Regions from separate parts of the Achromobacter mucicolens genome, predicted to be linked through region 2. Evidence: predicted binding sites of a transcription regulator. Region 2 holds the regulator's gene; each other region holds the start of a gene.
What was found. The regulator LexA, encoded in region 2, represses DNA repair genes until DNA is damaged. The targets are predictions, from matches to a motif close to ACTGTATNNNNATACAGT.

Region 1: QEP15_RS14290 (VRR-NUC domain-containing protein) is a predicted target of LexA. The motif match lies at 2,588-2,605, and genes of this name have one in related genera.
Region 3: QEP15_RS08150 (DNA topoisomerase IV subunit B) is a predicted target of LexA. The motif match lies at 2,911-2,928, and genes of this name have one in related genera.

What each region holds. Positions count from the first base shown of each region.
Region 1 is NZ_CP123364.1:3,133,336-3,140,286, forward strand. It holds gene QEP15_RS14285 (ATP-dependent DNA helicase) at 1-927, opposite strand, end outside; gene QEP15_RS14290 (VRR-NUC domain-containing protein) at 924-2,570, opposite strand; gene QEP15_RS14295 (cytochrome c) at 2,831-4,150, opposite strand; gene QEP15_RS14300 (GMC family oxidoreductase) at 4,163-5,938, opposite strand; gene QEP15_RS14305 (gluconate 2-dehydrogenase subunit 3 family protein) at 5,942-6,655, opposite strand.
Region 2 is NZ_CP123364.1:3,306,096-3,313,046, forward strand. It holds gene QEP15_RS15060 (low molecular weight protein-tyrosine-phosphatase) at 1-405, opposite strand, end outside; gene uvrB (excinuclease ABC subunit UvrB) at 657-2,723, opposite strand; gene QEP15_RS15070 (amino acid aminotransferase) at 2,799-3,998, shown strand; gene lexA (transcriptional repressor LexA) at 4,145-4,795, shown strand; gene lon (endopeptidase La) at 4,974-6,951, opposite strand, start outside.
Region 3 is NZ_CP123364.1:1,784,960-1,791,910, forward strand. It holds gene QEP15_RS08135 (YhdP family protein) at 1-1,035, shown strand, start outside; gene rho (transcription termination factor Rho) at 1,097-2,356, opposite strand; gene trxA (thioredoxin TrxA) at 2,474-2,800, opposite strand; gene QEP15_RS08150 (DNA topoisomerase IV subunit B) at 3,125-5,086, shown strand; gene QEP15_RS08155 (YcxB family protein) at 5,086-5,685, shown strand; gene parC (DNA topoisomerase IV subunit A) at 5,731-6,951, shown strand, end outside.

The sequences.
Region 1 (6,951 bases), 170 kb from region 2:
CCGCGTGTATTCAAGCGCCGCGGCGCGGGCCTGCGGCAGGCGGTCGTAGAAGCCGCGCGCCAGCGGGCAGGAATCGCCATGGCAAGCCAGATCCGGATGTACGCAGCTTTTATCGCGCGCTTGCAGATCCAGAATGCGCAAGCCAGGCTTGGCGGGTTGCGCATTGATGGTTTCCAGCGCCTCGACCGCCAGCCCCCGGCCCGACCCCTTTGCCGCCAGGAAGAACACCTTGTCCAGGCCCGTGCCCGGACTGGCCTTGAGCAGCGGAAAGATCGTGCCCAGCGTCTTGCCGATGCCCGTGGGCGCCTGCGCCATCAGGCAGCGCCCATCGCGCGCAGTGCGGTACACGGCCACCGCCAGATCGCGCTGCCCGGCGCGGAACTCGCCATGCGGAAACGACAACGTCTCCAGCGCGGCGTCACGCGCCTGCCGGTGCGCGAGTTCGGTCTTGGCCCACGCCAGAAAACGCTCGCATTGCAGCTGGAAGAACGCGGCCAGGTCGGCCGCCTGGTGGGTCTCCACCAGCACGGTCTCTTCCTCGGTCGCCACGTTGTAGTACACCAGCGCCACCCGCACGTCGGCCAGGCCACGCGCCTGACACAGCAGATGGCCGTACACCTTTGCCTGCGCCCAATGCACCACGCGGTGGTTTTCGCGCACGCTGTCGAACTGCCCGCGGTAGGTCTTGATCTCTTCGAGCTGGTTGGCGGCAGGGTCGTAGCCATCAGCACGCCCGCGCACCAGCAGGTCACCGAACACGCCCGACAGCGACACTTCGGTTTCGTAGTCCGGCCCACGGCGCCCTGTCACGGCCGCATGGCCAGCCATGCCTTCCAGGCCGCTGGGCGCGGGCGTGAAACGCAAGTCCAGATTCCCCGCCCGCGCCGTGAATTCGCACAATGCCCGCACCGCCACCGCATAGCTCATGCGGCCTCCTGCAACCAGCTCACGTGGCACACGCGCACCGGCATGCCGTGCGCGACGCAATATTGCAGCCAGCGGATCTGGTTGTCCTGCAGCTTATCGCCCGGCCCCTTCACCTCGATCAGTTCATAGCGGCGCTCGGCGGGCCAGAAGCGCACCAGGTCCGGCAGACCGGTCCGGTTGCCCTTCACGTCGCGCAGCAGCCGCGTGAAGAAAAGCTTCAGGTGCGCGGCCGGCACGCAATCCAGCGCCTGCGCCAGCAGCGTATCTGACAAGGCGCCCCAAAACACGAACGGCGACTGCAGGCCGGCCTTATCCGCATAACGCTGCAGAATCACGTCCCGGTAAGCCGGCGTATCAAGGAGGGCCAGGCAGGCCTCGAACTGCGCCTGACGCCGGGCATGAAAGTCCGGCGCGTCCAGATCCGCCGGACCGCGTTGGAACGGGTGAAAGAACGCGCCCGGCAGCGGTGCGAACACGGCCGGCCAGCACAGCAATCCGAACAGCGAATTGATCAGCGCGTTCTCGACATAGTGCACCGGCGCGTCGTCGTGATGCAGGTGATCGCGCGTCACGTATTCGACCGCGGACGGTTGCGCCGGGCGGGCCAGCGCCAGCTCCGTCCGCGGCAGGATGGGGGCCGCGGCGCGTGCCGCCGCGCCCTGCCCCAGCCCGCGCCGCAACCGCGGCATCATGCGTGCCACGCGCTGGCTTTCTTCCTCGCTTTCGGGCGCGCTGGCGGCTTGCTGGGCCAATGCCATGGCGTCTTCGAAGCGCTGCATCCTTTCGTACACGCGGATGCGCCGATGCCGCGCGCCGGGATAGCCGCAGGCCGCGTACACGCGCTGAGCGGCTTCCCAGTCCTGAGCGCGTTCGCAGGCTTGTCCAATGCGCAGCAACACCTTGGCGCGGCGCTTTTCCAGCCATGCGTTGCCGCTGATGCACGCCTGCGCCGCCTGCAACAGATCGTCCACCGCCGCCCCCTCGTCCAGCGCCTGGCGGCAGGCGTGCAGCGCCAGATAGCAATCCACGTCCGCCCGCGTCTGAAAGGCCCGCGACGCCGCATCGAACGGCACGGTCTCGTACTGGAACACGCCCAGGTCCGCCAGCACGAACTCCGACCAATCCTGATGCAGATTGCCGAAGAACATGAGGCGCAGGCGTTCGCAACGGTCCGCCACCAGCACACGCCAGACGGCTTCGGCGGATTGCGGCGCCCACTCGCAGAATGGCCGGGCTTGCGTCAGATCGGCGCGCAGCGATTCAAGCATGTCGGCCTTGCGCACGCCCGGCCTGGCCGCCGCGTGCGAGGCGAACACGCGGCACAGTTCGGGCTTGGTCAACAGCGCGAACAGTTCATCCAGGGACATGGGTGCCCGCGCATCCAGCCACCCCAACGTTTCGAGCGGCCGGGCGGCTGCCTCGACGGCCGGAATCTCTTCGTACACCAGCCGGCTGGCGCGAAACCATGGTCCGCGCCGCATCAGCATGCGCACCATCAACGCCTGCGACGCCTGAGGCAACGCCGCGAAGTCCGCCAGAAAGCGGCAATCTTCCTCGTCCAGCAGATCGGCGTAACGGTCCGAGACCCACGCCAGCGCGCGCTGGAAATTGTGCAGATAGTAGTAACGGTGCGGGGGCAACATCGGCGGCGGCCGGCTGGACTGTTTATTTATCCAGTAATCATAGCAGGCCGGCAGTCGTCGCTGAACCGCAGGCCCGGGGCCGCCCGGCAACCCGCCGCCCGTCCCGAACTGCCCGCACCGCCTTTCGCGCAGGGAAAACTCGGCAGGTCGGCGGCTCATCAACTCACGCATGAAAAACGGCGCCGGAAAGCCTGTGCTCTCCAGCGCCGTTTGCGTCCCGCCCATCACAAGGCGGGACAGACAATCACGACATCGTCACATCACTGCGCGCGCACCGGTTGCGGCGCCGCGCCGATGTCCTTGCGGACCTTGGCCACGTCGGACGCGCTGACCGCCGCGCCCTTGTTGCCCCAGCTCGACCGCACGAAGCTCACGACATCGGCAACTTCCTTGTCGGTCATGCGCCAGTCGAAGCCCGGCATCGCGTACGCGGTGGGCGCCGAGGCCGTGCCCGGCATCTGCGCGCCCTTGAGCACGATGTGGATCAGCGAGGCCGGATCGGCCGAGTTGACCGTCGAGCTCAATGCCAGTTGCGGGAACGTTTCGGTATAGCCCTTGCCCGTGCTGCGATGGCAGGCCGCGCAGTTGTTCAGGAAGGCCATCGCGCCGTCGCTCTTGTCCTTGCCGGACCGCAGCGCTTGCGCCACGGTTTCGTCATAGGCCAGCGGCTTGGTCGCGTCCTTGTTCACGGGTGGCAGGCTCTTCAGGTACACCGCGATGGCGTTCAGGTCGTCATCGGTCAGGTGCTGGGTGCTGTCCTCCACCACCTGGGCCATGCCGCCAAACGCCGCCGAATGGCCGTTGCGGCCCGACTTCAGGAAGGTCGCAATATCCTCCTTGCTCCAGCTGCCCAGGCCGTCGGTCGCGTCGCCGCGCAGGTTCTTGGCCAACCAGCCTTCCACCACGCCGCCCGACAGGAAGGCCGAGCCGTCCGCGTCGGTCAGCGCCTTTTCCTGCAAGGCCACGCCGCGCGGCGTGTGGCAGGTGCTGCAATGGCCCAGGCCCTCGACGAGATACTGGCCGCGCAGCAGCGCCTGCTTGTCCGCGCCGCTCGTGTTCACCGTGACAGGCGCCGTCGCAACGTCAGGCGCGAACATCCAGCGCCACACCGTCAGCGGCCAGCGCATGGACATCGGCCAAACAATGTCGGTGTCCTTGTTCTCCTGTTTCACCGGTTCCACGCCGTGCATGAAGTAGGCGTACAGGGCCTTCACATCCTCGGGCGTGACGTTGGCGTACGCGGTGTAAGGCATGGCCGGGTACAGCGAATGTCCGTCCTTGGCCACGCCGTGGCGCACGGCCCGGTCGAAGTCCTCGTACGAATAATTGCCGATGCCCGTTTCCTTGTCCGGCGTGATGTTCGTCGAATAGATCATGCCCAGCGGCGAATCGATGCCCAGGCCGCCGGCAAAGGGCTTGCCGCCCTTGGCCGTGTGGCAGGCGATACAGTCGCCGGCGCGCGACAAATATTCGCCCTGCTTGATCATCTGCGCGTCGCTGGACGCCGGCGTGCCGTCGGCCGCGAACGCGGCGCTGGCAACGAGGGCCGAGAAGGCCGCAACAATGGTGTGCTTGATCATTGTTCCGTCTCCTTAAGCCTGGACCAGCGGGCCGGGGTTCTTCAGGTACTGCTCGCGGATCGCCTGCGCCGCCCAGTAGGCCAGCGCGCCGACCAGACCGGTCGGGTTGTAGCCCATGTTCTGCGGGAACACACAGGCGCCCATCACGAACACGTTCGGCACGTCCCAGCTTTGCAGGTACTTGTTGACCACGCTTTCCTTGGGATTGGAGCCCATGATGGCGCCGCCCGTGTTGTGCGTGCTCTGGTAGACGCGCGTGTCGTAACGGGCGCCCTTCTTGCGCACGGCGACGAAGTGCTTTTCAGGATTCATGGCCTTGGCCACGGTCTCCATGCGCTTGCCCATGTAGCCCAGCATGTCGAACTCGTTGTCATGCCAGTCGAACGTCATGCGCAAGAGCGGCTGACCATAGGCGTCCTTGTACGTCGGATCCAGCGACAGGTAGGCGTCGCGGTACGACATCACCGAACCGGAAATCCCGATCGTCATGAAGCGCTGATAGGCGTCCTGAACGCCCGCCTTCCAGGCCGTGCCCCACGTCGGAGTGCCCGGCGTCGTCGGCGTCTGCTTGATGGGACGGCCGCCGTAGCGCACGTGGCGGATGCTGGCGCCGCCCAAAAAGCCCAGCGGACCGTGGTCGAACTGGTCGCCGTTCAAGTCGTCCATGCCCACGCCGCCCGCGCCGGTGCCGACGAAGGGGTTGAGCTGGGTACCCTTGGGCAACAGCACGTTGACCGCGCCGTTCATCTGGTACGCGTAGTTCTTGCCGACCACGCCTTCGTTGGTCTTCGGGTCATACGGCTTGCCGATGCCCGACAGCAGCAACAGGCGCACGTTGTGCATCTGGTAGGCCGACAGGATCACCAGATCCGCGGGCTGATCGATCTCGTTGCCGTCCGCGTCGATGTACGTTACGCCCACGGCCTTCTTGCCGGTCGAATCCAGATTGACCTTGATGACCTGCGAACGCGTGCGCAGCTCGAAATTGGGCTTCTTCAGCAGCACCGGCAAAATGGTGGTCTGCGGCGAGGCCTTCGAATACATGTAGCAGCCGTAGTTCTCGCAGAAGCCACAGAAATTGCAGGGGCCCAGGCGCACGCCGTACGGGTTGGTGTACGGACCCGAGGCGTTGGCCGCGGGCGTGGGATACGGGTTGAAGCCGACTTCGCGCGCGGCCTTCTCGAACAGCGACGCGCCGTAGGTCGTGGCCAGCGGCGGCAGCGGGAATTCCTTGCTGCGCTTGCCTTCCAGCGGGTTGCCGCCTTCGACGATCTTGCCGTTCAGGTTGCCGGCCTTGCCCGACGTGCCGCAGACGTATTCGAACTTCGAGAAGTACGGTTCCAGTTCGTCGTAGGTCACGCCGAAGTCCTGGATCGTCATGCCTTCCGGAATGAACTTCTTGCCGTAGCGCGTTTCGTAGCGGGTGCGCAGTTCCAGCTCTTCGGGCAGCACGCGGTAGTGCATGCCGTTCCAGTGAAAGCCCGCGCCGCCCACGCCCGTCCCCAACAGAAACGAACCGTTCTGGCGGTACGGCACGGCCACGTCATCCACGCCATGGCGGATCGTCACGGTTTCCTTGGACAGGTCCTGGAACAGATAACCGCGCACCGAATACTTCAGCTCGTCGATCACCTTGGGGTACTCGGCGTCCTTGGGCGTGTCCTGCATGCCGCCGCGCTCCAGCGCCAGCACCTGCAGGCCCGCTTCGGTCAGCTCCTGGCCCAGAATGGCGCCCGTCCAGCCGAACCCGACCAATACCGCATCAACTTTGTCTTTCTTGATCGCCATGATTTAACCCTTCTCCCCAGAGATCGACACGGGGCCATAGGGATACTTGACGTTGGGCTGATCCGCCCAGTCCATGAAGTCGGCGCGCGCGCCGGGAAAGCCCACCATCTTCCAGCCCACCATGCCCTTGTTGCCGCCATAGATCGGGTCGGCGAAAAAGCCTTCCTTCGTGTTGGCAAGCAGGAAGCTGAAGAACGTCTTGGACGGCACGGACTCGAACGCGATCTTGCCGGCCTGCAGGTCCTTCAGGATCTGCTCCTGCAAGGCCTTGTCCAGCTCGGCATACGCCTTGCCGTGCGTCTTCACGCAGAAGGCGTCACAGGCCTTGATGCCGTTGCGATAGACCTGGCGGGGATTCTGGTCGAGCTGATAGCCCAGTTCCGGCGCCTGATCGGTGTGGAACGGCCCGTCCATGTACCACAGCTTGCCGTGGCCAAAGGGCGTATCCATCTGACGATCGATGAACTCGGGCACGCCCGCCGCGATGGCGCCAGGACCGTATTCGTCGGCGGGAATCAGATGATCCACCGCGGCAACGATGAAGGCCCATTCGGCCTTGGTGAAATAGGTGGGCTCGTACGGCTTGGCCGTCTTTGCGGCATCGCCGTCGGCGGCGTTGGTACAGCCGACGGTCAGGCCGCCGACCGCCAGCGTCGACGCTGGCACAATGGCCATCGCCTGCAGAAACCGCCGGCGCGGTTGTGCGTCATCAGTCATGGACATCTCCGTGAATATTCCAAGTTGTCCTAGCGCGCTACCGAACATGCAACCTGGAAACACGAACTGCCCGAGCTAGTGACAACACGCTCTTTTCTTGCTCAAGATCAAGACTGCTCTTTGAAAAGGGACGTAAGAGCAGGTGTCGGCATTATGCGCTTCTGATCCGCTCGTTCGACCGTATCAGATGGAATTTCTTGACGTGGAAAAGTCTTTTGCATTAAGGACAACGTAAGAACATCGAAAATGCATTGATTTCTGACAGCAAGGTGAACAAAAACCGTCGTCGGCCGTCC
Region 2 (6,951 bases):
GAAGCCGTCAGCGCCGCCGTAGTAAGGATCGGGCACGGTGGCTTCTTCGAATTCATTGGCGAAGCGCATCAGCAGCATCAGCTTGTGTTGGTATGCCTTGGGGCATTGCTGCTGCATGGCGGACAGATTGTCCCAGTCCATGGCGAGGATCAGATCGAAATCACGGAAATCCTCCGCGGTGACCTGACGCGCCTCGCAGTGAGTGATCTCGTAGCCGCGCTTGCGAGCTGCAGCCTGCGCCCGGGCATCAGGCGCCTCGCCAATATGAAACGCGTGCGTACCCGCGGAGTCGATGCGAACGACATCGCCCAAACCCGCGTCATTCACCAAATGGCGAAATACGCCCTCTGCGCTCGGCGAGCGACAGATATTGCCCATGCAAACGAAAAGTACCTTGGTCATCATGGAAGCAAGTGTGCGGGAAAACCCGAGATAAGGCAAGCTTTTTTTGCGCCCGCGCAATTGACGCAGCGCAAATCAGAGGCCGGCATAACTACAACAAAATCATGGGCTTGCAAGCTTATATTCAGGTAACCATTGAGATGCAAACGGCGCAAAATTCCCGAATGGTTACACCATGATTGCAACGCACCACTTCTTGCGGCTATTCAGGAAGCAGTAAGCGTCTGGACATGAATTGAAACATCCATATCCCGCTACACCGCCCCATCGAGCAGCACCCGCTGCTTGAGCGCATTGAGAGAATCCCGAGCTGCGGCCGCCTGCTCGAATTCGAGGTTGCGCGCGTGATCCATCATCAGCTTTTCCAGGCGCTTGATCTCGCGGGCCAGCGCCTTTTCGTCCTTCAGCAGTTCGGCGGGCACTGCGGCCTCCAGCGTGTCATGCTGGGCGGGCGCCACGATGCCGTCGATCAGCTCGCGCACGGCCTTCTGCACACCGCGAGCGGTGATGCCGTTGTCGAGGTTGAACTGCAGCTGTTTGGTGCGCCGGCGGGCGGTTTCATCCATGGCGCGCTTCATCGAGTCCGTGATCCGGTCGGCATAGAGGATCGCATGACCATTGAGGTTGCGCGCCGCGCGGCCGATGGTCTGGATCAGGCTGCGCTCCGAACGCAGGAAGCCTTCCTTGTCGGCGTCCAGAATGGCCACGAGCGACACTTCGGGAATGTCCAGCCCTTCGCGCAGCAGGTTGATGCCCACCAGCACGTCGAACGTGCCCAGGCGCAAGTCGCGCAGGATTTCGACGCGCTCTACCGTATCGATGTCCGAGTGCAGATAGCGCACCTTCACGCCATGCTCGCTCAGAAAGTCGGTCAGGTCTTCGGCCATGCGCTTGGTGAGCGTCGTGACCAGCACGCGATCTCCTTGCGAGACACGCGCCTTGATCTGCCCGAGCAGATCGTCCACCTGCGTGCGGGCGGGCAGCACCTGCACGAGTGGATCGACCAGCCCCGTGGGGCGCACCACCTGCTCCACGACGTTGTCCGCATGTTCTTGTTCGTACGCGGCCGGCGTTGCCGAAACGAACACGCATTGGCGCATCCGCGCTTCGAACTCTTCGAGCTTGAGCGGGCGGTTGTCCAACGCGGACGGCAGACGAAAACCGTACTGCACCAACGTTTCCTTGCGCGACCGGTCTCCGCGATACATGGCGCTAAGCTGGCCGATGGTCACGTGGCTTTCGTCGATGAACATCAGCGCGTCGGACGGCAGGTAGTCGATCAGGGTCGGAGGCGGCTCGCCCGGCGCGGCGCCGGACAGATGGCGCGAGTAGTTCTCGATGCCCTTGCAGAATCCCAGCTCCTGCAGCATTTCCAGATCGAAGCGGGTGCGCTGCTCCAGACGCTGCGCCTCGACCAGATGGCCGTCGTCAACGAAGCGCTTGACGCGTTCGCGCAGTTCTTCCTTGATGGTTTCGATGGCGCGCAGCACGGTGTCGCGCGGCGTCACATAGTGCGAACCGGGATAGACAGTGAAGCGCGGCAGCTTCTGGCGGATACGGCCAGTCAGCGGGTCAAACAATTCCAGGCTTTCGATTTCGTCGTCGAACAGCGTCACGCGCAACGCGAGCTCGGCGCTTTCCGCCGGGAAGATATCGATGGTTTCGCCCCGCACGCGAAACACCCCGCGCGTGAACTCCGCGTCGTTGCGGGTGTACTGCATGGCGACCAGGCGCGCGAGGATCTCGCGCCGGGCGATCTGGTCCCCCGCACGCAGGATCAGCACCATCGCGTGATAGTCGCCGGGGTTGCCGATACCGTAGATGCACGACACGGTGCCCACGATGATCGTGTCGCGGCGCTCGAGCAGGCTCTTGGTGGCCGACAGCCGCATCTGCTCGATGTGTTCGTTGATGGACGAATCCTTCTCAATGAACAGGTCGCGCGTCGGCACGTAGGCCTCGGGCTGATAGTAGTCGTAGTAAGAAACGAAGTACTCGACCGCGTTCTTCGGGAAGAACTCGCGCATTTCGGCGTAGAGCTGCGCGGCCAGCGTCTTGTTGGGCGCAAGCACCAGCGCCGGACGGCCCATGCGCGCAATGACGTTGGCCATGGTGTAGGTCTTGCCCGACCCGGTCACGCCCAGAAGCGTCTGGTACATGAGGCCGTCTTCGACACCCTGGGTCAGCCCTGCGATGGCCGTGGGCTGGTCTCCCGCCGGCGGATAGGGTTGGTAGAGATGAAAGGGGCTGTCAGGGAAATCGACGAATCCCGGACCTGCTGCGGGAGCCCCCGCGCTTGGGTCTATTGCGCTCTTAGGCATGCTAGACTGTTCCAGGGTAAACCCCCCATTATCCACAGCACCTCGTACTGCGTCCACCCACCTCATCAGAGTCCCATGAGCACCCTTTTCGATTCCGTCGAGCTCGCGCCGCGCGACCCCATTCTTGGTCTGAACGAACAATACAACGCGGATACCCGCCCCGGTAAAGTGAACCTGGGCGTGGGCGTGTATTACGATGATCAGGGACGGATCCCGCTCCTGGGCGCAGTGCGCAAGGCCGAAACCGCCCGCATCGAAGCCGCTGCCGCCCGCGGCTATCTTCCGATCGAAGGCATTGCCGGCTACAACGCCGGTGCGCAGGCCCTGCTCCTGGGCAAGGACTCCGCACTGGCCGCCGCAGGCCGCGTGCTGACCACGCAAGCCCTGGGCGGCACCGGCGCCCTGAAGATCGGCGCCGACTTCCTGCGCCAGCTGTTGCCGGGCTCGAAGGTGCTGATCAGCGATCCCAGCTGGGAAAACCACCGCGCGCTGTTCGAACGCGCCGGCTTTGAAGTCGGCACGTACGCCTACTACGACGCCGCCACCCGTGGCCTGAACTTCGAAGCCATGCTGGCCGACCTGAAGGCCGCGCCCGCCAAGACCATCGTCGTGCTGCACGCATGCTGCCACAACCCCACCGGCGCTGACCCCACCGCCGACCAGTGGAAGCAGATCGCCGCCGTCGTGAAGGAAAACAACCTGGTCCCGTTCCTGGACATCGCCTACCAAGGGTTCGGCGACGGCCTCAAGGAAGACGCTGCAGTCGTGCGCCTGTTCGCCGACATGGACATGACCATGTTCATCAGCTCGTCGTTCTCGAAGTCGTTTTCGCTGTACGGCGAGCGCGTCGGCGCGCTGACCGTGGTCGCCGGCAGCAAGGACGAAGCCACGCGCGTGCTGAGCCAGCTCAAGCGCGTCATCCGCACCAACTATTCGAACCCGCCCACGCACGGCGGCACGGTCGTCTCGACGGTGCTGAACACGCCCGAGCTGTTTGCCCTGTGGGAAGAAGAACTGGCCGGCATGCGTGATCGCATCCGCCTGATGCGTGCTCAACTGGTCGACAAGATCAAGGAACACGGCGGCAAGCAGGACTTCAGCTTCGTGCTCAAGCAACGCGGCATGTTCTCGTACTCGGGCCTGTCCGCCGCCCAAGTGGACCGCCTGCGCGAAGAACACGGCGTCTACGCCGTGTCCAGCGGCCGCATCTGCGTGGCCGCGCTGAACAGCGGCAACATCGACAAGGTGGCAGCCGGCATCGCAGCCGTGCTGTAAATCACGTCGGCAGTGCGCCGTCAGCAGTCGAAACGGGACCTTCGGGTCCCGTTTTTATTGGCATCGTGCCCCGCTTGCTTTTTTGCGCTACGTCCCCCAGAATGGCGCTGTATATATGTACAGTCCGTTCACACCGGATCATCGCCATGGCCAGCAAACTCACGGATCGCCAACAACAAATCCTGGACCTCATCAGGCAAACGGTCGCGCGCACCGGCTTTCCGCCGACCCGCGCCGAAATTGCCCAGGCCTTGGGTTTTCGCTCTCCCAACGCCGCAGAAGACCACCTCAAGGCATTGGCACGCAAGGGGGCCATCGAACTCACGGCTGGCGCCTCACGCGGCATCCGGCTCAAAGATGCCGCCGCCGCGCCGGTGCAATCGTCGCTTCCCATCCCCGCGCTCGCCCAGCTTCTCCTGCCGCTGGTCGGCCGCGTGGCAGCTGGCAGCCCCATCCTTGCTGCCGAGCACGTCGAGCGCGAAGTTGGCGTGGATCCCAGCCTTTTCGCACAAGCCCCCGACTACCTGCTGAAGGTGCGCGGCATGAGCATGCGCGACGCGGGCATCCTCGAAGGCGATCTGCTGGCCGTCAAGAAGGCGTCTGAAGCGCGCAATGGCCAGATCGTGGTGGCCCGTCTGGGCGACGACGTCACGGTCAAGCGGCTCCAACGCCAGAACGGCCATATCGAACTACTGCCTGAAAACCCCGACTTCGAAACGATCGTGGTCAAGGCCGATCAGGAATTTGCGCTGGAAGGCATTGCGGTGGGTCTCATCCGCACGCAAGCGCTGCACTAGGCTGCAGTTCTCTGGCGGGCGCTCCCACCCCACCCGGCCAAACTGGCAGGCAAGCCCACCAAAAAGAAAACCCCGCTCAGAGAGCGGGGTTTTTTGCTTTCGGGCGTCAACAAGATCTGGTGACGCCTTTCGGCTTCGGGCACCCTCTTTCGAGGGCGCCCCGGCGTTCAAGACGCCATCAGTGCTTCATCACCGGGTCGGTCGAGCCAGGTTCCGCAGGTTTGGCAACCAGCGGCTCCTTGACGGCTTCTTCCTCGGCCAGGGGCTCCGGCAGACGCTCCAAGGCCAGTTCCAGCACCTTGTCGATCCAGCGGACCGGCACGATCTCAAGGTGGTTCTTGACGTTATCCGGGATCTCCGCCAAGTCCTTGACGTTTTCTTCCGGGATCAGAACCGTCTTGATACCGCCGCGGTGGGCGGCCAGCAGCTTTTCCTTCAGACCGCCGATCGGCAGGACTTCACCACGCAGCGTGATCTCGCCCGTCATGGCGACGTCGGCGCGCACCGGAATGCGCGACAGCGCCGAGACCATGGCGGTGGTGATCGCAATACCCGCGGACGGACCGTCCTTGGGCGTTGCGCCTTCCGGCACGTGCACGTGCATGTCGTGCTTTTCGAAGACGCTATCGGCAAAGCCCAGACGGCGAGCCCGCGAACGCACAACCGTGCGCGCCGCCTCGACCGACTCTTTCATCACATCGCCGAGCGAACCCGTGCGCTGGATGACGCCCTTGCCGGGCATGTCCGCGACTTCGATCGTCAGCAGGTCGCCGCCGACTTCTGTCCACGCCAGGCCGGTCACCTGGCCGATCTGGTTTTCCTTTTCGGCCATGCCGAACGCGTAGCGGCGCACGCCCAGGTAGTCGCTGAGGTTGTCGGCCGTGACGTTGACCGCCTTGACCTCCGGCGTCTTGCCCTCGGCCTTGGCGCGATCGCTTTGGGTCAGCAATTGCTTGATGACCTTGCGGCAGATCTTGCCGACTTCGCGTTCGAGCGCACGGACACCGGCTTCGCGGGTGTAGTAGCGCACGATATCGCGCAGCGCGCTGTCGTCCACGGTCAGCTCGGTATCCTTCACGCCGTTGTTCTTCATCAGCTTGGGCAGCAGATGGTCGCGGGCGATGTGGATCTTTTCTTCCTCGGTGTAACCCGACAGGCGGATCACTTCCATGCGGTCCAGCAGCGCCGGCGGAATGTTCAGCGTGTTGCTGGTCGCCACGAACATGACGTCCGACAGATCGAAATCGACCTCGATGTAGTGGTCCTGGAACGTATGGTTCTGTTCCGGATCCAGCACTTCGAGCAAGGCCGACGAGGGATCGCCGCGGAAATCCATGCCCAGCTTGTCGATTTCATCAAGCAGGAACAGGGGATTGCGCACGCCGACCTTCGACATGTTCTGCACGATCTTGCCGGGCATGGAACCGATATACGTACGGCGGTGGCCGCGGATCTCGGCCTCGTCACGGACGCCGCCCAGGGCCATGCGCACGAACTTGCGGTTCGTGGCCTTGGCGATCGACTGACCCAGCGAGGTCTTGCCGACGCCCGGAGGGCCGACCAGGCACAGGATCGGCGCCTTCACCTTGTCCACGCGCTGTTGCACGGCAAGATACTCGAGGATCCGTTCCTTGACCTTTTCGAGACCGTAGTGGTCGTTGTCCAGCACCGTTTCGGCGTTGCTGATCGAGTTGTTAATCTTGCTTTTCTTTCTCCAGGGGAGATTGATGAGCGTATCGATGTAGTTGCGCACCACCGTGGCTTCGGCCGACATGGGCGACATGAGCTTGAGCTTCTTGAGCTCGGCATCGGCCTTCTTGCGCGCCTCTTTGGGCATGTGGGCAGCGATGATCTTCTTTTCAAGCTCTTCGATGTCCGCGCCCTCTTCGCCTTCGCCCAGCTCTTTCTGAATGGCCTTGACCTGCTCATTCAGGTAGTAGTCGCGCTGGCTCTTTTCCATCTGCTTCTTCACGCGGCCGCGAATCCGCTTCTCGACCTGGAGGATGTCGATTTCGGTTTCGAGTTGCGTGAGCAGACCTTCGAGGCGTTCAGAGGTGCCCGTGATCTCGAGCATCTTCTGCTTTTGCTCGAGCTTCAGGGGAAGATGCGCGGCGATCGTGTCAGCCAGGCGGCCAGCATCGTCGATGCCAGCCAGC
Region 3 (6,951 bases), 1.5 Mb from region 2:
GCAGGCACGCTGGAATGGCGCGAGGCGCAGGGCGCCATCGCCGGGCAGATCACCGCCCGCCTGAAGCATCTGTCCATTGCGGGCGAGGGCGACTCCAACCAGGCCGACAAGGCGCTGGCCTCCGGCAACGACCTGTCCGACATTCCCGCGATCGATCTGCAGGCCAATCAATTCTTGTTGTATGGCAAGAACCTGGGGGCGCTGCAGGTGACGGGCACCAACCTGGAGCGGGGGCGGCAATGGCGGCTGGACAAGCTGTCCATCACCAATGATTCGGCGGCCTTGAACGCCACGGGCAATTGGGGGCTTGAAGGGCCGAACCGGGGGCTGACCGTCGATGCCGTGCTCAAGCTGGAAAACGTCGGCGACTTCATGAGCCGCATCGGCTTTGAGAACGTCGTGTCCAACGGCAAGGGAACGATTCAGGGCAAGGCGACCTGGCGCAACCTGCCGTGGACGCACGATATCGCCGACGTGGTGGGCGATGTGGTCGTCAGCCTGGACAACGGCCGCTTCATGCACGTGAACTCCCGCACGGCGCGCCTGTTGGAGCTGCTGTCGCTGCAGTCGCTGCAGCGGCTGGCGCGGCTGGACGTCAATCCCACGAACCTGCTGCGGGACGGGTTTCCGTTCGACACCATCCGCGGCAACGTCAAGGTGGCCGACGGCACGCTGAATACCGAAGGCTACAAGATCAACGGTCCGGTGGCCGCAATCGTCCTGGCGGGCGGCGTGAACCTCGTCAAGGAGCGCTGGGACATGAAGGCGGTGGTGATTCCCAATCTGGACGCCAGCGGCGCGGCAATGGTCACCGCGCTGGCGGTCAACCCGCTGATCGGCCTGGGCGCGTTCGTCACGCAGTGGCTCCTCAAGCAGCCGCTGGCGCGCGCGATGACGATGGAATACGCCGTCACGGGAAGCTGGGACGACCCGCGCATCGAACCCATCGACGCCTCGGGCAAGGAACCGGACAAGCAGACGCCCCGGCCGGCCAATTCCTCGCCGCGCCGGATGCCGGAGTTCATCGAGCACTGAGCCAGCCGCCCACGAAAAAGCCGCCTCGAAGGCGGCTTTTTCGTGGGCGCGGACGGTGCGCTTACTTCTTCTTCATCATGTCGAAGAATTCGGCGTTGGTCTTGGTGGCGCGCATCTTGTCCAGGATGAATTCCATGGACTGGACTTCGTCCATGTCGTGAATGAACTTGCGCAGCACCCACACCTTCTGGAGCAGGTCGGGGGCGATCAGCAGCTCTTCGCGGCGGGTGCCCGACTTGTTCAGGTTGATGGACGGGTAGACGCGCTTTTCGGCCAGGCGGCGCTCGAGGTGGACTTCGGAGTTGCCGGTGCCCTTGAATTCTTCATAGATGACTTCATCCATGCGGCTGCCGGTTTCGATCAGCGCGGTGCCCAGGATGGTCAGCGAGCCGCCTTCTTCCAGGTTGCGCGCCGCGCCGAAGAAGCGCTTCGGGCGCTGCAGGGCGTTGGCGTCCACGCCGCCGGTCAGCACCTTGCCGGAGGCCGGCACGACGGTGTTGTAGGCGCGGGCCAGACGGGTGATCGAGTCCAGCAGGATCACGACGTCCTTCTTCATTTCGACCAGGCGCTTGGCCTTCTCGATGACCATTTCGGCCACTTGCACGTGACGGGTGGCGGGCTCGTCGAAGGTCGAGGCCACGACTTCACCGCGCACCGTGCGCTGCATTTCGGTCACTTCTTCCGGGCGTTCGTCGACCAGCAGGACGATCATGACCGCGTCGGGGTAGTTGGTGGTGATGGCGTGCGCAATGTGCTGCATCATCACCGTCTTGCCGGACTTGGGGCTGGCGACGATCAGGCCGCGCTGGCCCATGCCGATGGGGGCGAAGACGTCGAGGATCCGGCCAGTGAGGTTTTCCTCGCTCTTGATGTCGCGTTCCAGGCGGATGACGCGATTCGGGTGCAGCGGCGTCAGGTTCTCGAACATGATGCGATGCTTGATCGCCTCGGGCGCCACGCCGTTGACCTTGTCCACCTTCACCAGGGCAAAGTAGCGCTCGCCATCCTTGGGGGTGCGCACTTCGCCTTCGATGGAGTCGCCGGTGTGCAGATTGAAGCGGCGGATCTGCGACGGAGAAATGTAGATGTCGTCGGTGCTGGCCAGATACGAGGTTTCCGGCGAGCGCAGGAAACCGAAGCCGTCGGGCAGGACTTCAAGAACGCCGTCGCCGAAGATCTGCTCGCCTTGCTTGGCGCGCCGCTTCATGATGGCGAACATCAGTTCCTGCTTGCGCAGGCGGTTGGCGTTTTCGATTTCCAGGCCAGCGGCCATTTCGAGCAGCTGCGAGACGTGCAGCGCCTTCAGTTCGTTGAGGTGCATCGCGGTGGGTGTTGGGGGAAAAGTAAAGGAGGGCTCTGGCGGCGCGCCACGGACGGGCTCGCGCGGTACTGAATGAGCGCCGCCTATGCGGCGGCGCCCTCGGTTACAGCACGCGATTTACAACGCGCCGTCCAGGAATGCGGTGAGTTGCGACTTCGACAGCGCGCCAACCTTGGTGGCGGCAGCCTGGCCGTCTTTAAAGAGCATAAGGGTGGGAATGCCGCGGATGCCGTACTTGGTGGCCGTGCCCTGGTTTTCATCCACGTTCAGCTTGGCGATCGTCAAGCGGCCTGCGTATTCGGCGGCGACTTCTTCCAGGATGGGGGCGATCATCTTGCAGGGGCCACACCAGGCAGCCCAGTAGTCCACCAGCACCGGCTGGCCGGATTTCAACACATCGGCATCGAAGCTGGCGTCACTGACGTTCTTGATTTGGTCGCTCATGATGGTGATTCTCGGTTCGGCAGCAAAAGGCGCGTTAAGACGCGCCTTGCCGTTGTTCTTGTTTGTGGAATGGACTCAAGCATACCACTGTCAATAACAACAGGCATACCACTGTTAATAACAACAGGGTTTGCAGGATTTTGTGTAGGATGTTGCGGCGCAGCTGTCGCGATCCGGGCGGTCAAAGTCCGGAACGGCGGTTGTGACTGTCATCATCCTACCGAAATCGGACCTGGTCAGGTCGTGCGCATCCCACCCGGAGCCGCGCAGAATCTAGGCTTGTCCGTAAAATGTCGGTTTTTTTCCACAGATGTTGGGGATAACTTGGCCACTCCACGTTACAACGAGGCGTCCATCCGCGTCCTGAAGGGGCTGGAACCCGTGCGGCAGCGCCCGGGCATGTACACCCGCACCGAAAACCCCCTGCACGTCGTGCAGGAGGTCATCGATAACGCCGCAGACGAGGCCTTGGCCGGCTACGGCAAACAGATCCAGGTCACGCTGCACGCTGATGGCAGCGTGTCCGTCGAAGACGACGGCCGCGGCATTCCCGTCGGCCTGCATCCCGAAGAAAACGCGCCCGTCGTCGAACTCGTGTTCACGCGCCTGCACGCGGGCGGCAAATTCGACAAGGCCGGCGGCGGCGCGTACGCCTTCTCCGGCGGCCTGCACGGCGTCGGCGTGTCCGTCACCAACGCGCTGGCCACCCGCCTGGAAGTCGTCGTCTGGCGCGACAACGCCGTTAGCCGCCTGGTGTTCAAGGGCGGCGATGTCGCCGAGCCCCTGGCGCCTTACGACCAGGGCGGCCGCAAGAAGTCCGGCACCCGCGTGCGCGTCTGGCCGGACGCCAAGTATTTCGACAGCCCCAATATTCCGCTGGGCGAGCTCACCCACCTCTTGCGCAGCAAGGCCGTGCTGCTGCCGGGCGTGAAGGTCACGCTCGTCAACGAGAAAACCGGGGACACCAAGACCTGGCAGTACCAGGACGGCCTGCGCGGCTACCTGGCCGAGGCCCTGGCGGGCGCCGAGCTGATGGTGCCGTTCTTCGAAGGCGCGCAATACGCCGGCGCCGACCACGAAAACTTCGCCGAGGGCGAGGGCGCCCAATGGGTCGTGGCCTGGACCGAGGACGGCAACGCGGTGCGCGAGTCCTACGTCAACCTCATCCCCACGCCGGCCGGCGGCACGCACGAGTCCGGTCTGCGCGAAGGCCTGTTCGGCGCCGTGAAGGGGTTTGCCGAGCTGCACAGCCTGCTGCCCAAGGGCGTGAAGCTGCTGCCCGAAGACGTCTTTGCCCGCGCCAGCTTCGTGCTGTCGGCCAAGGTGCTCGATCCGCAATTCCAGGGCCAGATCAAGGAACGCCTGAACAGCCGCGATGCCGTGCGCCTGGTGGGCGGGTTCTCCAAGAGCGCGCTCGATCTGTGGCTGCACAGCAATGTGGAATACGGCAAGAAGCTTGCCGAACTGGCCATCCGGCAGGCGCAGGCGCGCCAGCGTTCCGCCCAAAAGGTCGAAAAGCGCAAGAGTTCCGGCGTGGCGGTCCTGCCCGGCAAGCTGACCGACTGCGAGTCCAGCGACGCCACGCGCACCGAGGTATTCCTGGTCGAGGGCGATTCGGCCGGCGGCTCGGCCAAGATGGGCCGCGACAAGGAATTCCAGGCCATCCTGCCGCTGCGCGGCAAGGTGCTCAACTCCTGGGAGGTCGACCGCGACCGCCTCTTTGCCAACAACGAGATCCACGACATTTCCGTGGCGATCGGCGTGGATCCGCACGGGCCCAACGATACGCCCGACCTGTCCGGCCTGCGCTACGGCCGCATCTGCATTCTGTCGGACGCGGACGTCGACGGCTCGCACATTCAGGTGCTGCTGCTGACGCTGTTCTACCGCCACTTTCCCAAGCTCGTCGAGGCCGGCAACGTCTACGTCGCCAAGCCGCCGCTGTTCCGTCTGGACGTGCCGGCGCAGGGCAAGCGTCCCGCCCGCAAGATCTACTGTCTTGACGAAGGCGAGCTCGAGGCCGCGCAGGACAAGCTGCGCAAGGAAGGCGTGCGCGAAGGCGCGTGGGCCGTCAGCCGGTTCAAGGGCCTGGGCGAAATGAACCCCGAGCAGTTGTGGGAAACCACCATGAATCCGGACACGCGCCGCCTGCTGCCGGTGGGCTATGGCGACCAGACTCCCGACGACACCACCCGCATGTTCGACATGCTGATGGGCAAGGGCGAGTCCTCGCAACGCCGCGCGTGGATCGAGGAAAAGGGCAACCTGGCGGAGCTCGACATCTGATGACCGCGACCGTGCCCGGGCAAGCCCGCATGGTCGTCGACCTGACCGCCGACGACTACGCGGATTTCGCCGCCTATGTGTACAAACGGCCGGAACTGCGCCGCCGCCGTTACCGGTCCCATCTGCGCTTCGGCGTCCTGATGATCGTGGCCTTGCTTGCCTACCTGATCTGGCAGACCTGGGACGGCAAGGGGCCCAACTGGGGTGCGCTGCTGCCGGTGTATTTCCAGGGCCTGGCGGTGGGCCTGGGCATCCTCGCGTTGCTGGCCCTGGCGTACGAATACGTGCTGCCCGGCCTCGTGAAGATGAACACGCGCCGCATGCTGGCCAAGCAGCCCGACACCCTTTACCTGGGGCGGCACGAGCTGGACTTCGGGCCGGACGGCGTCACGGACACCACTGCCACCGCCTCCGGGCACATGGCGTGGTCCGACGTGCGGCGGGTCGAGGAAACCCCCGAGCACCTCTACGTCATCCTGGGCACGTTGCAAGGCGTGATCATCCCCAAGCGCGGGCAGGACGCCGCCACGCTGCAGGCTGTGCGCACCCAGATGCGCGCGCATGTCGCCGACACGCAGTTCCTGGCCCCGTCCGCCTGAGGCGCATTGACGCCGTTTCGATGAAATTGTCTACCTGAATACAACATGACCGACACCAATCAACCCGGCCTGTTCGACTCCAATCCGCCCGGCGGCGACGGCGATGGCAACGCCGCCATCACGCTGGCGCGCTACGCGGAGCAGGCCTATCTGGACTACGCGGTGTCCGTGGTGCGCGGCCGCGCGCTGCCCGACGTGGGCGACGGGCAGAAGCCCGTGCAGCGCCGCATCCTTTTCGCCATGCAGGCAATGGGGTTGGGCTCCGGCGCCAAGCCCGTCAAATCGGCGCGCGTCGTGGGCGACGTGCTCGGTAAGTACCATCCGCACGGCGACCAGGCGGCGTACGACGCCATGGTCCGCATGGCGCAGGACTTTTCGCTGCGCTATCCGCTGATCGACGGCCAGGGCAACTTCGGTTCGCGCGATGGCGACAACGCCGCCGCCATGCGTTACACGGAAGCGCGCCTCACGCCGATCGCCAAGCTGCTGCTCGACGAACTGGACGAGGGCACGGTGGATTTCGTGCCCAACTACGACGGCAGCCAGCAAGAGCCGCAGATGCTGCCGGCGCGCCTGCCCGTGATGCTGCTGAACGGCGCCTCGGGCATCGCCGTGGGCATGGCCACCGAGATCCCCCCGCACAACCTGCGCGAAGTCGCGCAGGCCTGCGTGGCGCTCATCAAGCAGCCGCAGTTGCCCGACGAAGAACTGTACGCCATGATCCCCGGCCCGGACTTCGCGGGCGGCGGCCAGATCATCACCCCGGCGGCCGACATCGCGCAGATCTACAGTGGGGGCCGCGGGTCCCTGAAGGTGCGCGCGCGCTGGCAGTTCGAGGAACTGGCGCGCGGCCAGTGGCAACTGGTCGTCAACGAGCTGCCGCCGGGCACCTCGGGCCAGAAGGTGCTGGAAGAAATCGAGGAAATCACCAATCCCAAGGTCAAGACGGGCAAGAAGAGCCTGACGCCGGAGCAGACGCAGGCCAAGGCGGTCATGCTGAACCTGCTGGATGCGGTGCGCGACGAATCCGGCAAGGACGCCGCCGTTCGTCTGGTCTTCGAGCCCAAGACCTCGCGGGTCGACCGCGACGAATTCGTCAACACGCTGCTGGCGCAGACCAGCATGGAAGGCAGCGCCAGCGTCAACCTGGTGTGCATCGGCACCGACGGCCGTCCGCGCCAGAAGGGCCTGCGCGACATCCTGGTCGAATGGCTGGCGTTCCGCACCAATACCGTGGTGCGCCGCACGCGCTTCCGCCTGGACAAG